2 regions of the Staphylococcus sp. 11262D007BW genome follow, and region 2 is predicted to be linked to the other one. Evidence: predicted binding sites of a transcription regulator. Region 2 holds the regulator's gene; the other holds the start of a gene.
The links. The regulator NrdR, encoded in region 2, represses ribonucleotide reductase genes. The targets are predictions, from matches to a motif close to AACACNATATATNGTGTT.
Positions count from the first base shown of each region.

Region 1: nrdD (anaerobic ribonucleoside-triphosphate reductase) is a predicted target of NrdR. The motif match lies at 5,579-5,596, and genes of this name have one in related genera.

Region 1 is NZ_JBPWPJ010000001.1:1,888,978-1,900,031, reverse strand. It holds gene ACEE93_RS09320 (peptide-methionine (S)-S-oxide reductase) at 82-546, shown strand; gene arsB (arsenite efflux transporter membrane subunit ArsB) at 554-1,843, opposite strand; gene ACEE93_RS09310 (DM13 domain-containing protein) at 2,713-3,180, shown strand; gene ACEE93_RS09305 (DoxX family membrane protein) at 3,274-3,735, shown strand; gene ACEE93_RS09300 (response regulator transcription factor) at 3,710-4,399, shown strand; gene ACEE93_RS09295 (sensor histidine kinase) at 4,396-5,427, shown strand; gene nrdD (anaerobic ribonucleoside-triphosphate reductase) at 5,637-7,487, shown strand; gene nrdG (anaerobic ribonucleoside-triphosphate reductase activating protein) at 7,484-8,020, shown strand; SAM riboswitch class I at 8,728-8,825, shown strand; gene ACEE93_RS09280 (O-acetylhomoserine aminocarboxypropyltransferase/cysteine synthase family protein) at 8,888-10,171, shown strand; gene ACEE93_RS09275 (hypothetical protein) at 10,179-10,343, shown strand; gene ACEE93_RS09270 (type 1 glutamine amidotransferase domain-containing protein) at 10,399-11,054, shown strand, end outside.
Region 2 is NZ_JBPWPJ010000001.1:1,096,859-1,107,912, forward strand. It holds gene ACEE93_RS05360 (amino acid permease) at 1-656, opposite strand, end outside; lysine riboswitch at 909-1,081, opposite strand; gene thrS (threonine--tRNA ligase) at 1,131-3,068, opposite strand; gene dnaI (primosomal protein DnaI) at 3,409-4,332, opposite strand; gene ACEE93_RS05375 (replication initiation and membrane attachment family protein) at 4,332-5,696, opposite strand; gene nrdR (transcriptional regulator NrdR) at 5,700-6,167, opposite strand; gene ACEE93_RS05385 (glyceraldehyde-3-phosphate dehydrogenase) at 6,366-7,364, opposite strand; gene coaE (dephospho-CoA kinase) at 7,709-8,332, opposite strand; gene mutM (bifunctional DNA-formamidopyrimidine glycosylase/DNA-(apurinic or apyrimidinic site) lyase) at 8,349-9,221, opposite strand; gene polA (DNA polymerase I) at 9,237-11,054, opposite strand, start outside.

The sequences.
Region 1 (11,054 bases), 790 kb from region 2:
AATTTTCAGATAAAATTAGCGAGAAATTTGTAAGCGTATTAAACAGACATGTTACGATAAGGAAAAAAGGAGAGAAGATGTGTGGAAACGATTTATTTAGCAGGTGGCTGTTTATGGGGTGTTCAAGCTTACGTTAAAACAATACCAGGTGTAGTAGATACAGAAGCGGGGCGAGCGAACGGTAATACAGATACGTTAGAAGGTCCATATGATGGCTACGTAGAATGTGTCAAAACGACTTTTGACCCTAAAGAAATCAGCGTCAGTCAACTCGTCTCTTATTTATTGGAAGCGATTGACCCATATAGTGTCAATCAACAAGGGGAAGATGTCGGGCCGAAATATCGGACTGGTGTATATAGCACCTCTGAACAACACCTTGAAGAAGCGAAGGGCTATATTCAATCAAGACCAGACGCGCATCGTATTGTGACAGAAGTACGTCCATTAACACAATATCTTCCGAGTGCACCCGAACATCAAGATTATTTAGATCGCCACCCTAACGATTATTGTCATATTCCAAAATCTTTATTTAAAAATTAAATGCGCATTAGAATAAAAAGAAAGTAAAATATAATGCTAAAAGTGTGACGAACAGAACAGGTATTGTGACGACAATGCCTGTTTTAAAATAAGTTCCCCATGAAATTTTGACACCTTTTTGAGTTAATACATGTAACCATAGTAATGTGGCTAGAGAGCCAATAGGTGTAATCTTAGGTCCTAAATCTGATCCAACGACATTGGCGTAAACCATACCTTCTTTAATGAGTGCGGCTGTATGTGCTTGGCCAATTGCGATTGCATCGATTAATACAGTTGGCATATTGTTCATAACTGATGATAAAAATGCTGAGATGAAGCCCATTCCCATCACACTGCTGAATAAGCCATAATGTGAAATAACCGTTATCGCCTGTGCTAATAAAGTAGTGATGCCTACATTTTTTAGACCAAAAACTACGATATACATCCCAATTGAAAACAGGACAATATTCCAAGGCGCTTCTTTGATGACTTGTTTCGTATGCACTGCTGGAGATTTTCGAGCTAAAAGGACAAAAACGAGCGCAATCGCACCAGCAATGAGTGAGACAGGGACGTGAATGACTTCGCTCATGAGATAACCTATTAACAATAACGTTAAAATGACCCAAGACAAGTGGAATAACCGCACATCTTTAATCGCTTGATGCGGTGAAATGAGTGCTGTCGTACTAAATGTGGTTGGAATAGATTTTCTAAAATAGAACCATAATACAACGATACTCGCGATCAGAGAAGCGATATTAGGTATTATCATACGGCTTAAATATGCCACAAATCCAATATCGAAGTAATCAGCAGAAATAATATTGACTAAATTACTTACAGTTAAGGGAAGGGAAGTCGCATCTGCTATAAAACCACTTGCGATTACAAATGGGAAAACGGCTTTCATATTAAATCCTAAGTGACGCACCATAGCAAGCACGATTGGCGTTAAAATAAGAGCCGCGCCATCATTAGCAAAAAAGGCTGCAACAAGACTGCCTAATAACATCATCAAAATAAACATTTTTAAGCCATTGCCTTTTGATGCACGTGCCATATGTATCGCAGACCATTCGAAAAAGCCAATCTCATCTAAAATTAAAGAAATTAACACGATAGCTACAAAAGTTAATGTCGCATTCCATACGATGCTAGTTACTTCTAACACATCTGAAAAACTCACAACCCCTGTAATTATCGCAACAATTGCGCCAATGATGGCAGTGATACCAATGTCTAAATTTTTAGGTTGCCATATGACAAAAACCAAAGTAATCACAAAAATAGCGATAGCCAAAAAAGTCAATTTGATGCGCCTCCTTTATACATTAATCTTCAATAACCTTAATAGCATAACACGATGAATCGATTGAATACAAAATCAGTATAAACAGCTAAATTTTAACTCATTATGAGATTACTATTAGGATAAGGTTTATATGAAGTTTAAAATTTATTTCAAAAGATATGTTATCTTATGCTTGGGAGTGTTTTGATTGGGAGCAAATCTTGATAAAGGAATTTCTTACAACGAAAATTATAAGCTATTACATTAATCATCTTATAATTGAGAGGTATCTTTAATGGCGCCGCATATATTTATGTTTTTAATAACAATTTCAGTTATATCTTACATTATTTACTCCATTATAAAGAATAAAGCTGTAATAAACGTTTTCATAGCTGTAATTATACAATCAATTTTATTATTTATAATTAGGTTTTTTTGGTTGAAACAATCATTTAGTGATTCATTTGCTTCCTCTTTTGATTTATTAACTATAATTATATTGATTATATACTGTATTTATAAACTTACTAAAAAGAATAAACATAATTAACGGATGGCTACTGACGCATCATTGTGTTAAATATCCGAAGAAAGAAGGACGATTTTCAAAAATAAAGTTGAAAATCGTTCTTTTTATATGAACCTGAGAACTCTTAATAAAATCCAAGAGCGATTTTCTTTTTAAGAAAAAGGTTCGCCTACTCGCATGCATACGTGCACTAATTTACTTCGCTCATAGTGCACGTAATCACATCGAATCCTAACCGCAGCACTCCACACTTTATTTAATATTTTATTAAGAATTGTTAAGGGATGGTTTATGTTATTTCGATTGGATTGGTTTTATGATTAGGGTGTAAATTAAATCGAAAGAAGGAATGACAATGAAGGTTAAGATGACGTTATTAGCGAGTACTTTGGCGACGGCTATGGTATTAGGTGCGTGTGGTAATGATGCTATGAAAGAATCGAAAGAAGATACGAATTCAAAAATGGAAATGAAAGATCAGAAAGAAATGAAAGATCAAAAAATGGATGAAAACTCTAGTGATGGCATGATGAAAATGGGCATGTTCAAAGGCGACAATGAAATGGAAGTGAAAGGAAAAGCGGAAATTAAAGATAACAAATTAATGTTAACGGATTTCTCATCTTCTAAAGGTCCAGATTTACATGTCTACTTAACAAATGATAATGATATTGAAAAAGGTATGAAAGTAGCGCCGGTTAAATACGATGAAGCAACACAAACGTTTGATTTAAAAGATATTAATCCTGAAGACTACAATACTGTCACAATTTATTGCGACAAGGCACATGTTGTGTTTGGTTCTGCAGCTTTAGATCAGTAATTCAAAATAAAATGAAGGGAACGTGGCATTCGGAAGTGACTAAAGCACATGAGTCATCACAATGTCACGTTTTTTTAGACAGAGAGAGCGGTGTTGAAAATGATATATAAAATAATGATTTTATTGTTACGCGTTGGTGCAGGATTTTATATTTTAATGCAAGGTTATGAAAAATTAACAGGTGGCTTTGCGATTGATGGATTGGTTTCTGTCATTCGAGACAATCAGGATTCACCGGCATGGTACAAAGCATTATTTGAAACAGTGATTGCTCATAACCTTGAATTATTTAAATGGGCCGTACAATTAGGAGAGATTGCCATCGGACTCGGTTTAATTTTAGGGATTATGTCCTACACGGCAAGTGCTTTTGGTGTGTTCATTATGGTAAATTATATTTTAGCTGATATGATTTTTACTTATCCACTTCAACTTGTTGTGTTTGTCATTTTGCTGATGAATCGACGGACGTTAGAGCAAATAAGTTTGAATCATTTCATCAAGCGTAAAACGATAAGGAATGATAACAATGGCACATATTCTCATAGTGGATGATGAACAAGACATTCGAGAGATTTGTAAAACGTATTTTGAGTATGAAGGATTTCAAGTCACTATAGCAAATAATGGACAACAAGCTTTGGAAGCACTCGACACACATATTGATGTTATGGTCATAGATATTATGATGCCTGAAGTGGACGGGTATACAGTTGTAAAAACGATGAAAGAACGTGGGTTAGATATTCCCTATATGTATTTAACAGCCAAAACGAGTGAACATGATACAATTTACGGCTTAATGTTAGGGGCGGATGATTATATTAAAAAACCATTTAGCCCGAGAGAACTAGTGATACGCGTTAAAAATTTACTACATCGTGTGAATACGGTCACTGTCGCACCTAAAGCGGTTATTCAATGTGGTCGGTTAACCCTCAACAACTCAACAAAAGAGGTAATGGTAGGAGAACAGCCAATTGCATTTCGAATTAAAGAATTCGAACTATTGTGGCATTTTGCCTCACACGAATCTGAAGCATTATCTAAAACAGATCTTCTTGAACAAGTGTGGGGATATGATTATTTTGAAGATATGAATACACTTAATGTTCACATTCATCGTATCCGTGAAAAGTTAGAACAACATCATTATGACGACTATCGCATTGAAACGGTGTGGGGGTTAGGCTACAAGTTTCAGAAGGTGAGCTCATGACATTACGTAAACAACTCGTCGTTTCGTTCATTGTAACGATTAGTCTCACAACGGTTTTATTTTATATTTTGTATAAATTGATGTGGTTTGATGGTCGTTTTGCGATATTTCTAACGCTTTGTTCGTTATTATCAGCAATGGTGACGCTCGTGCTTGGCTTGTTTTTTACTGTGCCCACCATTAAAAAGATTGAACGATTAAATGACCAAACGCAAAAGGTGGCAGAAGGGCATTTCGATGTGACTGGTTTAAATATTCGAAGTCCGAGAGAAATTCAAGAACTGAGTATGTCGTTTGATCAAATGGTTACAAAAATTCAAAAACAAATGGCTATGATTAAAGAGGAACAAGAAGAAAAAATACAGCTTATTCAAAATTTAGCCCATGATTTGAAGACACCTTTGGCCAGTATCAAGTCTTATTCAGAAGGGTTAAAAGATGGCATTATTCATGGAGACCAAGCGACGCAAAAAGCATATGGTGTGTTGATTGAACAAGCTGATCGATTATCACAAATGTTTGATGAGCTAACGGATGTGATGACTATTAATCACTCAATGCATACCTCCACGCTGATTCATATGGATCAACTGTTGTTGCCTATTTTAGAATCCTATGCACAACGTTTACAACAAGAACAGCGCACGTTGAATGTGGATATTGATAAACATATTGCGCCATTTCATCAAAATCAACAAGCGCTTGAACGTATTTTAATGAACATTATGGATAATGCATTAAAGTTTTCAGAAGCGGGAACGTCAATTGATATTCGGGTAACGCAAACAGAGGATCACGATATTGCGATTGCGATAACAGATCAGGGCATCGGTATTGCCGAAACAGATTTACCTCGCATTTTTGAGCGTACTTATCGCGTAGAACAGTCTCGCCATAAAACAACAGGTGGCTCAGGTTTAGGCTTGTATATTGCGAAAACACTTAGTGAACAACTAGAAGGCAATATCAAAGTGGATAGTGAACTTGGCCACGGCACGACGATGACCGTTTATGTGCCCACGAAATAACGTCAATAAAAACAGTTGAACCTAGGTCTCAAATAGTATTTTTGAAATATAACATTACATTATTCAACCATTTAAATGTTGTGCTATTTTATGTTCACATAATGTTTGAAAAGAAATGACAAATTGGTTAACGGGCTTATTTTAATTTGAATGTACTATATATAGTGTCTAGTATTAAAATTAGATACTATATGTAGGAGAGATGTGAGATGAAGCAATTAGAAAAAGCACTAGAAGGTCTCATGACTAAAGATCCTAAAGTGGTCAACGAAAATGCGAATAAAGACAGCGCTACGTTCTCGACAATGAGAGATTTAACCGCTGGCGTTGTATCTAAAGTGTATGCGCTCGATCAGTTGTTACCTAAACATGTTGCAGAGGCACATCAATCGGGTGATATACACTTTCATGATTTAGATTATCATCCATTTCAACCACTAACGAATTGTTGTTTAATCGACGCTGAAGGAATGCTTGCGAACGGGTTTCAAATTGGTAACGCCCAAGTAACCTCTCCAAAGTCAATACAAACAGCGACAGCCCAATTAGTACAAATCATCGCCAATGTGTCTAGTAGTCAATACGGCGGCTGTACCATTGACCGTGTCGATGAATTACTCAGTACATATGCACGTTATAATCAAGAAAAACATACACAAACAGCAGCTCAATTTGTGGCCCCTGATCAACGTGAAACGTATATTGATCAACAAGTAACGGCTGACATTCAAGACGCAATCGAAAGTTTAGAATATGAAATTAATACGTTGTATACATCAAATGGCCAAACGCCTTTTGTAACGTTAGGATTTGGGCTAGGAGAAGATGAATTAAGTCGTAAAATTCAACAAGCGATTTTACAAACCCGCATTAAAGGACTAGGGAAAGATAGGATTACTGCTATTTTCCCAAAACTGGTCTTTTCGATTAAAAAAGGGACTAATTTTGCACCGGAAGATCCCAATTATGATATAAAACAATTGGCTTTAAAATGTTCAATGAAACGCATGTATCCTGATATTTTAAATTATGATAAAACGGTAGAATTACTTGGTGATTTTAAAGCACCGATGGGATGTCGTTCTTTTTTACCGGCATGGCACAATGACCAAGGAGCGCATGAGAATAATGGGCGATGCAATTTAGGTGTAGTGACCTTAAATTTACCTAGAATCGCAATAGAATCTGAGGGTGATAAAGCACGATTTTGGACGATTTTTCATAAACGGATGCAGGTGCTACATGATGCATTAGTGTACCGTATTACACGTGTACGACAAGCCACACCTGATAATGCACCAATTTTATATCAAAGTGGCGCTTTTAAGCATCGATTAGACCCAACAGAAGACGTCTTTTCATTATTTAAGGAAAAACGTGCGACGATTTCGATGGGGTATATCGGTTTATATGAAACAGCGACTGTGTTTTATGGGGCAGATTGGGAAACAAACCCTGAAGCGAAACAATTTACATTGGAAATTTTAAAAGAAATGCAAACCTACCAATATCAATGGACAGAGGAAGAAGATGTATGGTTCAGTATCTATAGTACGCCAAGTGAGTCCTTGACCGATCGTTTCTGTCGTTTAGATTATGACCGTTTTGGTGAGATACCTAATATAACGGATAAAGGATATTATCAAAACTCTTTCCATTACGATGTACGTAAAGACGTGACGCCATTTGAAAAGCTCGATTTTGAAAAAGATTATCCTTATTATGCGAGTGGCGGTTATATTCATTATTGTGAATATCCAAAATTGGATCATAATGTGAAAGCGCTAGAGGCTGTATGGGATTATGCGTATGATCGTGTTAGTTATCTAGGTACCAACATTCCGATTGATCGTTGTTATGAGTGTGGGTTTGAAGGTGATTTTGATACAACCCCTCATGGCTATCAATGTCCAAATTGTGGTAATGATGATCCATCGACAGTCGATGTGGTAAAACGGACATGTGGTTATTTAGGCAACCCAGTGCAACGTCCAACTATTGAGGGGCGTCATAAAGAAATGTGCGCACGTGTTAAACATATGAAGGTGCCTAAATCATGATCGCTGAAGCCATTCGACAAGGTTCTGGTTATATTGCCAAAATTGAACATCATAGTTTTGTAGATGGAGAAGGCGTACGGTGTAGTGTGTATGTATCAGGTTGTCCATTTCAATGTCCAGGATGTTATAACGTGGCAGCGCAACATTTTCGATATGGCGCACCTTTTGTCGATGAAATGATTGACGATATTTTGGAAGCATGTGCACCAGATTATATTAGCGGATTGAGTATTTTAGGTGGCGAACCATTTTGTAATTTAAAGGTAACGAGCGCGTTAATTGAAGCGTTTCGTGAGCGATTTGGTAAGACAAAATCTATTTGGGTATGGTCAGGTTTCCAATTCGAGTGGCTATGGCGTGATAGCCAACGACGTCCACTTTTAGAAAAAGTAGATGTCCTCGTTGATGGAATGTTTATTCAACATTTATATCGGCCGAACCTTCCATATAAAGGTTCGCTCAATCAACGGGTCATTCATATCCCTACATACCGCCGAACCCATAACCTATCAAAAGCAATATATATTGAGTAGAGGAAGTAATGATAAAGGGGAAATGATTAGATATATTTAAAGTTATTAACACCTTTATGACTCGTATTTCTCAGTGATTAAAGTAATAGTGATTGCACCTTTACGCCTCGCGTTTCTAGGCGCCTCACCTCAACTAATTTTGTCTTTTATAGAATGTTAAATAAGAAGACAAAATGGATTTTCGGTTTCGGCTCTATGCCAAAGAAGTCTCGGCTAAGGTTGCAATCAGTGGAAAGCACCTCGAAATCAAAAGTGCACCATAACCACTCAAATGTTTCTCTATGTTACTGAGCAATTATTTTAAATGGTTTCGGTTGCGAGACTCCTGACAGATCACGCCGAAGTGAGAAATCCTAAAGGATGATTTATGAACATAGTGAATTACGTCATCCTTACACATACGAACGTTAGTGAGTAGGTGAACCTTGATTTTTCCTTAAAGTATTATGAAGGTTTGATTAGTTCGAGCGAGGCCTGTAGGAACGCGAGCAATATAGAAACCATTTAAACTAGCAATTTCCTTATGCTTAAGAAATGTTAATTCACTTGCATTTTAAAATGTTTTTAATACGGTTGAGTGGGTTTTGTTTGAAACAAAATGGTTACCGCTAAACTTTCGCATTATAATAAAAATTCAGATAAATCATTGACTTTCGAGTGTGTGTGCTATACAATGACGTTATTCTTATTTAAAACAAATGAATCATGACTTATCGCGATTGGCGGAGGGATAGGCCCGACGAAGCCAGGCAACCTATTAAGTTAGGTGCTAATTCCTACAGGTAATGAACCTGAGAGATAAGATGTCTATTTTTTAAAGTCTATCTTTTCAGGATAGGCTTTATTTTTTGTTAAGGGGGAATAGGGATGACAGATTATCAATTTGAAACGTTACAATTACACGCTGGCCAAGCAGTAGACGAACAAACCAACTCCAGAGCGTTACCAATCTATCAAACGACATCATATACGTTTGATGACACAGCACATGCGGCGGATTTATTTAGTTTACAAGAACCGGGGAATATTTATACACGGTTAATGAATCCAACGACTACGGTATTAGAGACACGTCTTGCTGAACTTGAAGGAGGCGTGGCTGGTGTAGCTGTTGCTTCTGGTATGGCGGCGATTACATATGCGATTCAATCTGTGGCACAAAGTGGCGAACATATTGTTGCGAGTGAGACTTTGTATGGTGGCACGCACACATTGTTTACGCATACATTGCCGAAATATGGTATTGAGGTCACTTTGGTTAATACAAAAGATGTTAATGATGTAAAAGAAGCTATACAGGAGAATACAAGAGGTGTATTTGTTGAAACAATAGGTAATCCTGAAGGTAATGTAGAAGATTTAGAATCACTTGCACAAATTACACAAGAAGCGGGTATACCATTAATAGTAGATAATACTTTTGCGACACCATACTTATGCCGACCGATTGAGCACGGTGCAAACATTGTCGTTCATTCTGCGACGAAGTTTATCGGCGGCCACGGTACCACAATGGGTGGTGTCATTATTGATGGGGGTAACTTTAATTGGCAAAATGGGAAGTTCCCAGCGCTGAGTGAACCAGATCCATCTTATCATGGCATCATTTTTGCAGAAGCGTTTCAAGAAGCGGCACTTGCTTTTAAAATTCGTACAACACTATTACGTGATACAGGTGCAGCATTATCACCATTTAATGCTTTTTTACTAACGCAAGGGTTAGAAACATTGTCGCTTCGTATGGAACGACATGTGGACAATGCTGAAAAAGTGGCACGTTATCTTGAACAACATCCACTTGTCACTTGGGTAAAATATGCAGGACTAGAATCAAGTGACTACTATCCATTAAAAGAACGTTATCTACCAAAAGGGGCTGGCTCTATTTTTACATTTGGTGTGAAAGGTGGCTATGAAGCAGGTCGCCAATGGATTGAAAACTTGGAATTATTTTCGTTATTAGCCAACGTAGGTGATGCGAAGTCGCTCGTGATTCATCCAGCTTCTACGACACACCAACAGCTCACTATAGAAGAACAAAAAGCAGCAGGTATCGAACCGGAAACCATCCGTTTATCGATTGGACTTGAACATATAGATGATATTATTAACGATTTAGAAAAAGCATTTAAAGCAATTGACAAGGAGTGAACTAGAAATGAATGACGCCCCAGTTAATCAAGATAATCATCTTGAACAGTTATTAACACAACGCCAAGAATGGGAAGACTACGTGCCAATTAACCAAGCCGCACAATTTTTAAAAGAAGAACAATTAGCGCACATTACACAATCGATTGATTCATTACAAGATGAAACATAAAGATGAGCAAAATGGGTAAACATAAGCAACACACTTTTAGAGAGGAAGGCTTGCTATGAAAAAGATAATGATTGTTAATACAAGTCATGATCAGTTTGATGGTTTTGATAAACCAACAGGATTGTGGTTGAGCGAACTTGTGCACTTTTATGATGTATTTAAAGATGATGCGAATTATCAAGTTGATATTTTTAATATTAATGGTGGCGCAACGCCGCTTGATCCGGTCAGTTTAAATGCTGTGACACTAGATAGTATATCTAAGGCTTATTATGATGACTCACAATTTATGAATCTTTTGCAACACTCTAAATCAATTAGTGAAGCGGATCCATCTCAATATGACGTGATTTATTTTACAGGTGGACACGGTGTCATGTTTGATTTCCCAGGTAATCCTCATATTGAAAAGGCGATTAATACCATTTATGACCGTGGAGGCATTGTCTCAACAGTTTGTCACGGTGCTTGTGCATTATTAGAAGTGAAACAGGCCAACCATCATTTCTTTATCGATGGCAAAACGTTAACCGGTTTTTCAAATGCAGAAGAAGTGCTCGCCAATCGTAAAAAGTATGTGCCATTTGCTTTAGAAACGGAATTAAAAACAAAAGATGCAACTTATCGCAAATCTAAAGTACCCATGAAAGGGCACGTAGAAGTGGATGGTCGTCTAGTGACTGGTCAAAATCCAGCTTCTGCTAAACTTGT
Region 2 (11,054 bases):
CCTGCAATTAAAAACACACCAAAAATAACAAGTAAGTTACCACCAAATCCATCACCTAGCAATGGCGCATCGCCTGTTGTAAAGACATCAAATCCAACAGCACTGCCGCCCATAATACCAAAAATTGTAAGAACACCAACAATCAAGAAAATAATTACAGTAATTACTTTAATGAAAGCAAACCAATATTCACTCTCACCATAAACTTGAACTGATAAGGCATTCAAACCAAAAATAATGAGCATAAACAGACAGCTCCATGCCCAAGCTGGAAGAAATTGCAGCGGTTCCCAATACTGAATAACTTGGGCTGCAATCGTTACATCGGCAGCGACCGTAATAACCCAGTTAAACCAGTAATTCCAACCTAAGGCAAAACCGAGAGATGGATCTACAAAGCGCGTTGCGTATGTACTAAAAGATCCTGAAACTGGTAAGTATGTAGCCATTTCTCCTAATGATGTCATTAAGAAAAAGACCATTACACCGATAATAGTGTAACCTAATAGCGCACCAAGTGGGCCAGCATCATGTACTGCACCACCAGACGTCATAAAGAGCCCGGTTCCTATTGCACCACCAATTGCTATCATCGAAATGTGTCGATCTTTTAAATGACGTTGGACGCCATTTTGATTATTATTTTCGTTACTCATATTTTTATCCTTTCCTTTACTTAGAGGATAGACAACTCTGATTCAACGAGTATAAAACGTTGTATACTTAAATGAAGTTAGGAGGTTAAGACATCTACTCGATAAACTAACCTCATTTACAGTATTTCTTACCCTATTCAACATTTGTAAACCTATAATAATACTATGATTCAAATGAAATAAGGAACAGCGCCTTTCAAAATATTTGGTTTAATTAAAAAGGTTGCACCAAACTGATGCAACCTTTAAATCATCAATAGTAGCGCATCACAAATGTGACAGTCTAGTTCCTTTCGAATACTAGCCCAACAATAAAAGTTGATAGCCTTTTATCATTTCGGCATTGCTACCTTTCACCTGTTCAACCTCTGTACTATCTTACTTCTGACAAGTTACTCTTTAACAATGCATCCTCTAACTAAATCTCTATATAATTTATATTCAATATACACTAATTTAAGTGATATCGCAAGCTTATCTCTGTTTCTTTAGACGAATTTCATCAACTAAGTCCCAAATAAATGTATCTTTTTCTACAGTTTCTTGATCTTTTGAACCGTATTTACGGACGTTCACTTCATTATTTTCTACTTCTTTATCCCCTACTACAATTTGATAAGGGATTTTTTTCATTTGTGCTTCTCGAATTTTGTAACCCATTTTTTCGTTACGATCATCGATATTAACACGTACACCTTGTGATTTTAATTCATCTTGAATTTGTCTTGCATAATCATAATGTAAATCAACATTTACCGGAATGATTTCAACTTGTTGTGGTGCAAGCCAAGTTGGGAATGCCCCTTTTGTTTCTTCTGTTAAAAAGGCTACAAAACGTTCCATTGTTGAAACCACACCACGGTGAATCACAACTGGTTGATGTTGCTCACCATCTTGACCAATATATGTGAGTTCAAATTTTTTCGGTAGTAAAAAGTCTAGTTGTGCAGTTGATAATGTTTCTTCTTTACCCATTGCAGTTTTAACTTGAACGTCTAATTTAGGGCCATAGAACGCCGCTTCTCCAATGGCTTCATCATAATCTAATTCTAATTCATCAACGGCTTCTTTTAACATTGCCTCAGCTTTATTCCACATGTCATCATCATCGTAATATTTTTCTTTATCTTCAGGATCACGATAACTTAAACGGAATTTATAATCTTTAAAGCCAAAGTCTTCATATACATCAAGAATCATTAAAACGACACGTTTGAATTCTTCTTTAATTTGGTCAGGTCTTACGAAGATATGCGCATCGTTTAAAGTCATACCTCTTACACGTTGTAAACCTGATACTGCACCACTTGCTTCATATCGATGCATTGTTCCTAATTCAGCAATACGAATTGGTAATTCACGATAAGAATGCGGTCTATTTGCGTAAACCATCATATGATGCGGACAATTCATAGGTCTTAACACCATAGATTCATCTTCATCTAATTGCATTGCTGGGAACATATCATCTTGGTAATGATCCCAGTGACCAGATGTTTTATATAAGTCTACGTTAGCGATAACCGGTGTATATACATGATCGTAACCAAGGCTCACTTCTTTATCTACAATATAACGCTCAATTTCTCGACGAATTGTAGCACCGTTTGGTAACCATAACGGTAAACCTGCACCGACAAGTTGATTGTTTGTAAATAATTCTAAATCTTTACCGATACGACGATGATCACGTTCTTTACGTTCTTCTAATAATTTAAGATGTGCTTTTAAATCTTTTTTATCGAAGAATGCTGTACCATAAATACGTTGTAACATTTTATTGTTACTATCGCCGCGCCAATATGCACCAGCTGTTGAAAGTAATTTAAATTCTTTTATTTTTGAAGTTGACGGCACATGTACACCACGACATAAATCTGTAAATTCACCTTGAGTGTAAAGTGTGACATTTTCACCTTCAGGAATTGCATCAATCAGTTCTAATTTGTATTCATCATCTTTAAAAAATGCTTTCGCTTCATCTCTTGAAACGACTTTACGTTCGATTTTATGATTTTCATCCACAATTTGACGCATTGTTTTTTCAATTTTTTCAAAGTCATCAGATGAAACTTTCTCATCCATATCAAAGTCATAATAAAACCCACCATCAATTACTGGACCGACACCAAATTTTACGTCTCCATATAGACGTTTAAGCGCTTGCGCCATAAGATGGGCAGTTGAATGTCTTAACACTTCTAACGCTTCATCGGAACCTGGTGTGATAATTTCTAAATCGCCATCTTCTTCTAATGGACGTGTTAAATCTACCATTTTTTGATTATATTTACCTGCTACTGCTTTTTTACGTAATCCTGGACTAATAGATTGGGCAATCTCTTCAGTTGTTGTACCTTTATCGAACGCTTTTTCATTACCATCTGGAAAACGAACGTTAATTTGTGACATAGTCATTCCTCCTCATCATTTGCAATGATATTAAACGTAAAAAAACCTCATCCCAAACAAGGGACGAGGTTGTCGTGTTACCACCCTATTTTAAGACAATAGCCATATATCCTCATCTTAGGAAATACATCGAAAACAACTACTGTCTCTTCTCTACTTAAGATAACGGTCTTGAGCCGGGTATTCATTACAAATACCTATCTAAAGGGAGTAATATCTCAATATATTGGTTACATTCTCAACGACAGCAACTCTCTGTACAACAGGGAAAAAGATACCATGTCCTTACTATTTAATATCATATTGACTTACTTCTATTATAACGCTTATTTTTTATTTATCAATGCTCACGATAATTTTTTCCTTCTAATAGATAAGGTGTACTTAGTGTTTTAATACGTTCCATTATACGTTTTGCCTTTAATTTATCGTTATCATATCTAGTATCTGCTAAATGCTCTTCTAATTCTTCAAAGTTTAAATTTGAGCTAAAAAATGTAGGTAATTGTTGTATCATTCGATAATGCAAAATAGGTCCTAACACTTCATCACGTACCCAAGACGTCATATCTTCTGCACCAATATCATCTAAAAATAGAACTTTTGCATCTCGAACTTCTTGTATTTTTTTAGCAGTTGTACCATCTTTAAAACCATTTTTTAAAGTGCGAATATATTCCGGCACATAAATAATTGTTGATGGTACATGATTATGTTTCAGTTCATTGGCAATCGCACCAAGAATAAACGATTTTCCTGTACCGAATTCACCATATAAGTAATAGCCTTTTACTGTTTTACCTTCAATGATGGCATCTGTTAAATCATCCAATTGCATCGCTAATTCTAAGCGACTACGCCAATCCATCCATATATCCTTAATTTTGGCATTTAATGTATCAGGATGCATATGAAAAGAAGTAATCATACTATTTGTCCGTTTTTCTTCATCGTGTTGAATCTTACATGGACAAGGTTTATAACGAATTTTGATAGATTGATTTTCGATATACAGTTCAGGAATATGACCTTTTACAAAGTTTGGGCAATTTTCATACGTGTGATTGTCTGTATAACTTTTTTCTTGGTCTTTATACTCTTGTAATATATTTAAATCACGATCAATCATCTGAGACGTCACTTCTGATTGATGCGCTTCTAAAAATTGCTTCACATCAGGGTCATTCAATACTTGGCGTTTGATTTTTTCAATACGCTTCTCGATATCAGAATGCTTCCCTATTATTTGATTAAAATGTTGCATTAGCGTTCACCTGCTCGACGTTTGTTTTTTAATTTCTCTAAGAAGGCCGCTTTATCTTTCGCTAAAGCTTCTTGATCTTCTTCCTTATGTTCAAACTCTTCCGGATGCGTAATCCAACGCGGTTGTTTAGGTTGTTGCTTAGAATATTTCGATGGTTTAGAAGATTTGGCCGTCTCGTAGGATTTTTGTTGAGCTTTTTCCTGATTTTTTTGAATCTCCATTGCTTTTTGGTAAGCTGATTTTGCATCTGTTACGCCACTTTTTTTCCAAGTAGAAGCAACGGAAAAGACATATTTTTCCGGTAAGTTATTATCTGTTTTTTGCATTACAAATTGTAACAAAATGTTAATGACCCCAAAACTAAATCCTTCTCTTTGCATCAATTCTTCAATCATTTGTTTTTGATACTTAGGTGGTTCTGAGCCTCCATATGATGTCAACATAGCAATTGGACTTGTTTGATCCATTAATTCAAACCATTCATCCCAATTTTTAACATGCACTGATTCTTTGGCCGATTGATCCTCATTCACCTGTTGTGTCTTTAATGAAGGGAGTTGTTGATTGTTTTCGATTAAATAGTAATTTTGAGCTTGTTTTCGTAAATCTGTTAAAGATAACGTTTGGTCACTATTGAGTGATTTTAAAATAATCGTTTTCATCACATCAGGTGATAAGCGATAGAGTGTGGCTAATTGAATAATCATCGTTTTATTAGGTTCAGTAAGTATATGTTGACCGATATAATGCGACTGAAGCATATCAGCTAAAAGGTCAAAATCAAAATCAACATCTGTTAAATCTACCCCATTATATTCCGTCTCTTTCAATGCATGATCACGATTAAATGGTACCTGTTTTGGCACTTTAAATACATCCGTAAATTTTTTCGTCACTTCTGTATAACCTGTTTTATCAAAGTGCTTCGGTAAAAATTGTTTTTTTAACTGATGATAACGTTGGGGCCCTACTACTTCATAAAAATAAATGGATAACATCGGATCATTAAAAAAAGATTGCGCAGAAGGTGGTGGTAATAATTCATATACAAATTGAGTAGATTGATCTGAATGTTTAACATATGTTTTAACTAAACCAATACCTTCTAATAAATCGAGTGATGATCTAAAATCACTCAAATTCATTTTAAGTTCAGCCATAGCAACATAATGCGTCACACCTTCATCAAAAGTAATATCCTTAAATTGATTTAAAAATTGATAAATACCGATGGCTTGTGCACCTATGAGCGGTGTAAATAAGCGCGACAATATTTCAAGATGACGCGTTTCAAATTGAAATTGGCGCACAACAATAAACCCATCATGTGGATTTAATCCGTTTTGATAGTTTACAAATGACATATACTATTCACTCCGCTTATTTTCATTTAAAATGCCTTGCATTGATTCTAATAATTGATTGACATCTTTAAATTCACGATATACTGACGCAAAACGAACGTACGACACTTGATCGACATTCATTAAAAGATTCATCACCATTTCTCCAATATCTCTTGAAGACACTTCAGCAATACCATCTTCTCTTAGACGCCATTCTACATTATTTGTAATATCTTCTAACTGTTGAAACCGCACCGGTCTTTTCTCACATGAACGCACAAGTCCATCAAGTATTTTTTCTCGGCTAAATTGTTCTCTCGTCCCATCTTTTTTAACGACAATCAGTGGACTTGCTTCTATATGTTCAAAAGTTGTGAAACGTGTACCGCAATGTTCACATTCTCTTCTTCTTCTAATCGCATTCATATCATCTGCATGTCTAGAATCTACTACTCTAGATTGCGTATGATTACATTTTGGACATTTCACGACTCTGTCACCTTCTTACTCTTTAATTTTGTTTAATTATACTATAAACGAAACGATATCAAAAGTTGTTAAATTGTATCGTTATTTTAAATAAGGTGCTAACGAGTAGCAGTTCAAACAAAAAAGGTTTAAAGTACAGAGTCCTTTTTCATGAGTACTCTGACCTTAAACCCGTTTATATATTAATGATATCTCAAATTATAATTGTTGAGCAATTTGTTCTAATACGTCTACTACGCGTGTTGAATAACCCCATTCATTATCGTACCATGCTAACACTTTGACCTTAGAATCTTCCATTACCATAGTAGATGGTGCGTCGATAATTGCTGAATGTGAATCCGTGTTAAAGTCATCTGATACAAGTGGTGCTTCCGAAACATCAATGACACCATCTAAATCATGTTCTTTAAATGCTTTATTAACTTCTTCTGATGTTACTGTTTGATTTAAATCAACGACTAAATCTACTAAAGATACGTTTTTAGTTGGTACACGTAAAGCCATACCGTGTAATTTACCTTCTAATTCTGGTAATACTAATGCTAATGCTTTTGCTGCACCTGTTGAAGTTGGAATAATACTTTCAAATGCTGCACGCGCACGTCTTAAATCTTTGTGTGGATTATCTAAATTATTTTGGTCATTTGTGACTGCATGTACTGTTGTCATTAGTCCATTTTTAATACCAAATTGATCTTTTAATACTTTAGCTACAGGCGCTAAACAGTTTGTAGTACATGATGCATTACTAAATATGTCATACTGATTAACATCTAGTGCGTCATCATTAACCCCTTTTACAATTGTTTGTACGTCTCCACCTTTAGATGGGCCAGTTAAAATAACTTTTTTCGCACCTGCTTTAATATGGGCAACCGCTTTATCTCCATGATTAAATTTACCAGTTGCTTCAACCACAATATCTATACCGAGATCACGCCATGGTAGGTTTTCTGGATTTCTATCTGAAACAAGTTTAATTTCTTTGCCATCTACTTTTATACCATTGTTTAACGCCTCTACTTCTTTGTCAAAACGTCCATGAGTCGTATCATATTGAATAAGGTGGGCAATTGTTTCAGATGGATAGCTTGCGTTAATTGCTACTACATCGATATCCTCTCTGTCCAATGCAATTCTTAAAACCATACGTCCAATACGGCCTAATCCATTTATCGCAATCTTTGTCGTCATGTATAAAGCACTCCTTAAAATTATGTTATACTTATTACAAAATTAGTATAACATAATGAACTCAGAATGAAATCGTTTTCTTCAATAAATTTTACTTCTTTATTGTAAAACGTTTCATTATGATATTAAAAAAACCTCACCTACGCATGAGGGGGGTGAGACATAAAGCGCTAATGCTCTGGAAAGCCGTTTAACGGTGTCCCAAAAGCGGGATTTTCGGCAGAAAGTTCACGATTCGCCAAAATTTGAAAAACAATTTTAGCTTTTCGTTCGTTTCTGCTCAAATCCTGAACGCTTTTGTTCCAACCTCGCCCTCTCATACTTAGGTGAGGTGCTTTTGTTAATTAAGCATCTTCCTCTGAATCATAAGGTTCTAAAAATCCTTTTTCTACTAATATTTTTTCGAGGTTTTGCTTTAATTCTAATTTTGTACCTAAATTATCAATGACGACATCCGCCATTCTACTTTTCTTATCGATTGAGACTTGACTATAAATGCGTGCTTTAGCATCTTCAATGGATAATTGATTTCGTTCCATTAATCGATCAATTTGAATAGGTTCAGAAGCATAGACTAACCATACTTCATCTACAGTGTCTTCGAGTTGATTTTCAAATAATAAAGGAATATCCATAATGACATCGTGACCTTCTTCTAAATAACGATCACGTGCTTCAGACATAATTTGATTGACGATAGGATGTACAATTTGGTTAAGTTGTTCTCGTTTTTCGTCGTCATAAAAAACAATATCACCAATATATTGACGATTCATTTCACCATCTTCATTGATTGCTTCTTTACCAAATGTTTCACGTACAGCTTCAAGTCCTTTTGACCCTTTTTCAACAGCTTTACGTGAAGCAACATCTGCATCTACAATTTTAAAACCGTGTATTTGGAGTAATTCTGCTACAGTCGACTTCCCTGTCGCAATTCCTCCTGTTAGTCCAATAACTTTTGGCATCTTTTCACTCTTCCTTTTAATTTTGACAGTTTGGACAGTAATGAGTATTACGTCCTCCAATAACATCTGTATGAATGGGATTTAAACAGACTGGACATTCAGACTGCTTATATACGGATAAATGATCTTGCATGGTACCACGCTGACCATCACTATGCACATAGTCAGATACGCTTGTACCACCGTAATCGATTCCCATCTGTAAAACGCGAATAATACTTTGAAATAAACGTTTCCGCTTATCTAATGTTAGCGATTGCGCTTGCGTATGAGGATCAATTTGTGCATTAAATAAAGCCTCACATGCATATATATTACCACAACCTGCTACAACTTTATGATCTAAAATCATTTGTTTAATTGGCATACGCTGATATTTTTTATCATTAAATTGTTTTAAAAAATGCGCTTCCGCTTCTTTTGAAAACGGTTCTGGTGCTATATCTAATATGGAAGGATACTCCGATAATGTTTGAACATTCCGCAACTCTCCAAAACGTCTCACATCTGAATAAACAAGCAATTGACCATTATCCAACTCTAAAATCACGTGCCAATGCTTTTTAAAATTAGGGATAGGAATATCTTCAATATTAGAAACAACAAAAAATGCACCAGACATACCTAAATGGGCAATGACCATACGCTGATCTTGTTGTTTTTCAAGGTGCAGTAAAATATATTTACTACGTCGATCAACATGTGTAATCGTATACCCTATCGTTGCTTGTTTAAAATCGTCCAACGTCATACCTTTAATAATCGTTTCTTTACCATTAGATTTACCTAACATCACCTTTTCAGAAAAAACGACATTTTGAATTTGGTGATGCGTGATTAAAGGCGCAATACCACGTCTGACATGTTCTACTTCTGGTAATTCTGGCATTCACTAACCTTCTTTCTATTTTGCATCGTACCAAGTTGGTCCATAATTAGATTCTACCGCTAATGGAACATCTAATTGTAAAGCATTGGTCATAATCTTTTCAATCATTTCAGTAAATGCTTCAACTTCGGATTTTGGTAATTCGAAAATGAGCTCATCGTGTACTTGTAAAAGCAATTTAGCCTTAAATTGTTGTGTTTTCATTTCATTATGAAATTGGACCATCGCCAGTTTAATAATATCTGCGGCACTACCTTGAATAGGAGAATTCATCGCTGTTCGTTCAGCAAACCCTCGTTTATTAAAGTTTCGACTCGTAATATCTGGTATATAACGACGGCGGTGTAATAACGTCTCTACATAGCCATCTTGTTTCGCATCTTGAACAATCGTTTCCATGTATTTTTGGACACCTGGAAAATGATTTAAATAGTCATCGATGAATTGTTTAGCCTCTTTACGTGTAATACCTAAACTTTGACTCAAACCATAGTCACTAATGCCATATACAATACCGAAATTGACCGCTTTCGCTTGTCTTCTCATAAGAGAAGTCACTTCTTCTTCCTCTACACCAAACACCTTCATCGCTGTAGTGGTATGCACATCTTCGTTTTCGTTAAAGGCTTGCTGTAATGTTTCATCTCCAGTAATGTGCGCTAAAACACGCAACTCAATTTGAGAATAGTCAGCAGCCAATATTACGTAATCTTCATGTGTCGATTTAAAAGCCTTGCGAATACGACGACCTTCTTCCAAACGAATTGGTATATTTTGAAGATTTGGATCTACTGAAGATAAACGTCCTGTTTGCGCTAGTGTCTGATTAAATCGTGTATGAATGCGTCCGTCATCCCAAATCATTTTTTGTAAACCTTCAACGTAAGTCGATTGTAATTTTGACAATGTACGATATTTTAATATGTCATCAATAATTGGATGTTCATTTTGTAGTTTTTCCAACACATCTACTGCAGTGGAATAACCTGTTTTTGTCTTTTTAATGACTGGTAATTGTAGCTTTTCAAATAGAACGACACCTAACTGTTTAGGAGAATTAATGTTGAAAGATTCTCCAGCTTGTTCATGAATTGATTGAATGAGTTCGTCTAATTGAGTTTGAATTTCTTCTTCCATTTCTTTAAGTGTCTCAATATCAGTATGCACACCAATGATTTCCATTTGACTAAGAATATAAGCTAAAGGCAGTTCCAAATCATTCAGTAAATCTAGTTGGTTGTGTTCTTTTAAGACATCTAACATTTGTGGATAGACCGTTTGAATCGCATCAAGAATTGAGGCGATATGTTCATCTAATACATCATCTTCTGGAATTTTAAAGGATTTACCTTTGCCATAAATAGAGATGTTATCATTCACAAATGTCTGATCAAAGTGCATCATCACCGACTGTACATCGTCTATTGTACGTGATGGATCAATGAGATAACTCGCTAGCATTGTATCAAAAGTGATATTTTCAACTTTTATCCCTAAACGGTGTAACGCAATATACGTTTTTTTAGCATCATGAACAAATTTTTGAGTTTCTGGATTTTCAAGCCACGCCACTAATTCAGGGTATTCAGAAACCGTCTCAGGCGCAATCACTACAAAATGATCACCATCATATAATCCAAATTTTAACATAGCATCTTTAAGATAATTTGGACCCGCCACTTCTATGTGAATCGTAGCTTTATCTAATTTTGAAAAATCGACGACTGACATATCAGAAGTAGGCTCAAACGTTTTTTGAGTTGATTGGATCTCCGAACTTTCCGGATCGATTGATTCTAACAATTGACGGAATTCCAGTTCTTTAAATAATTG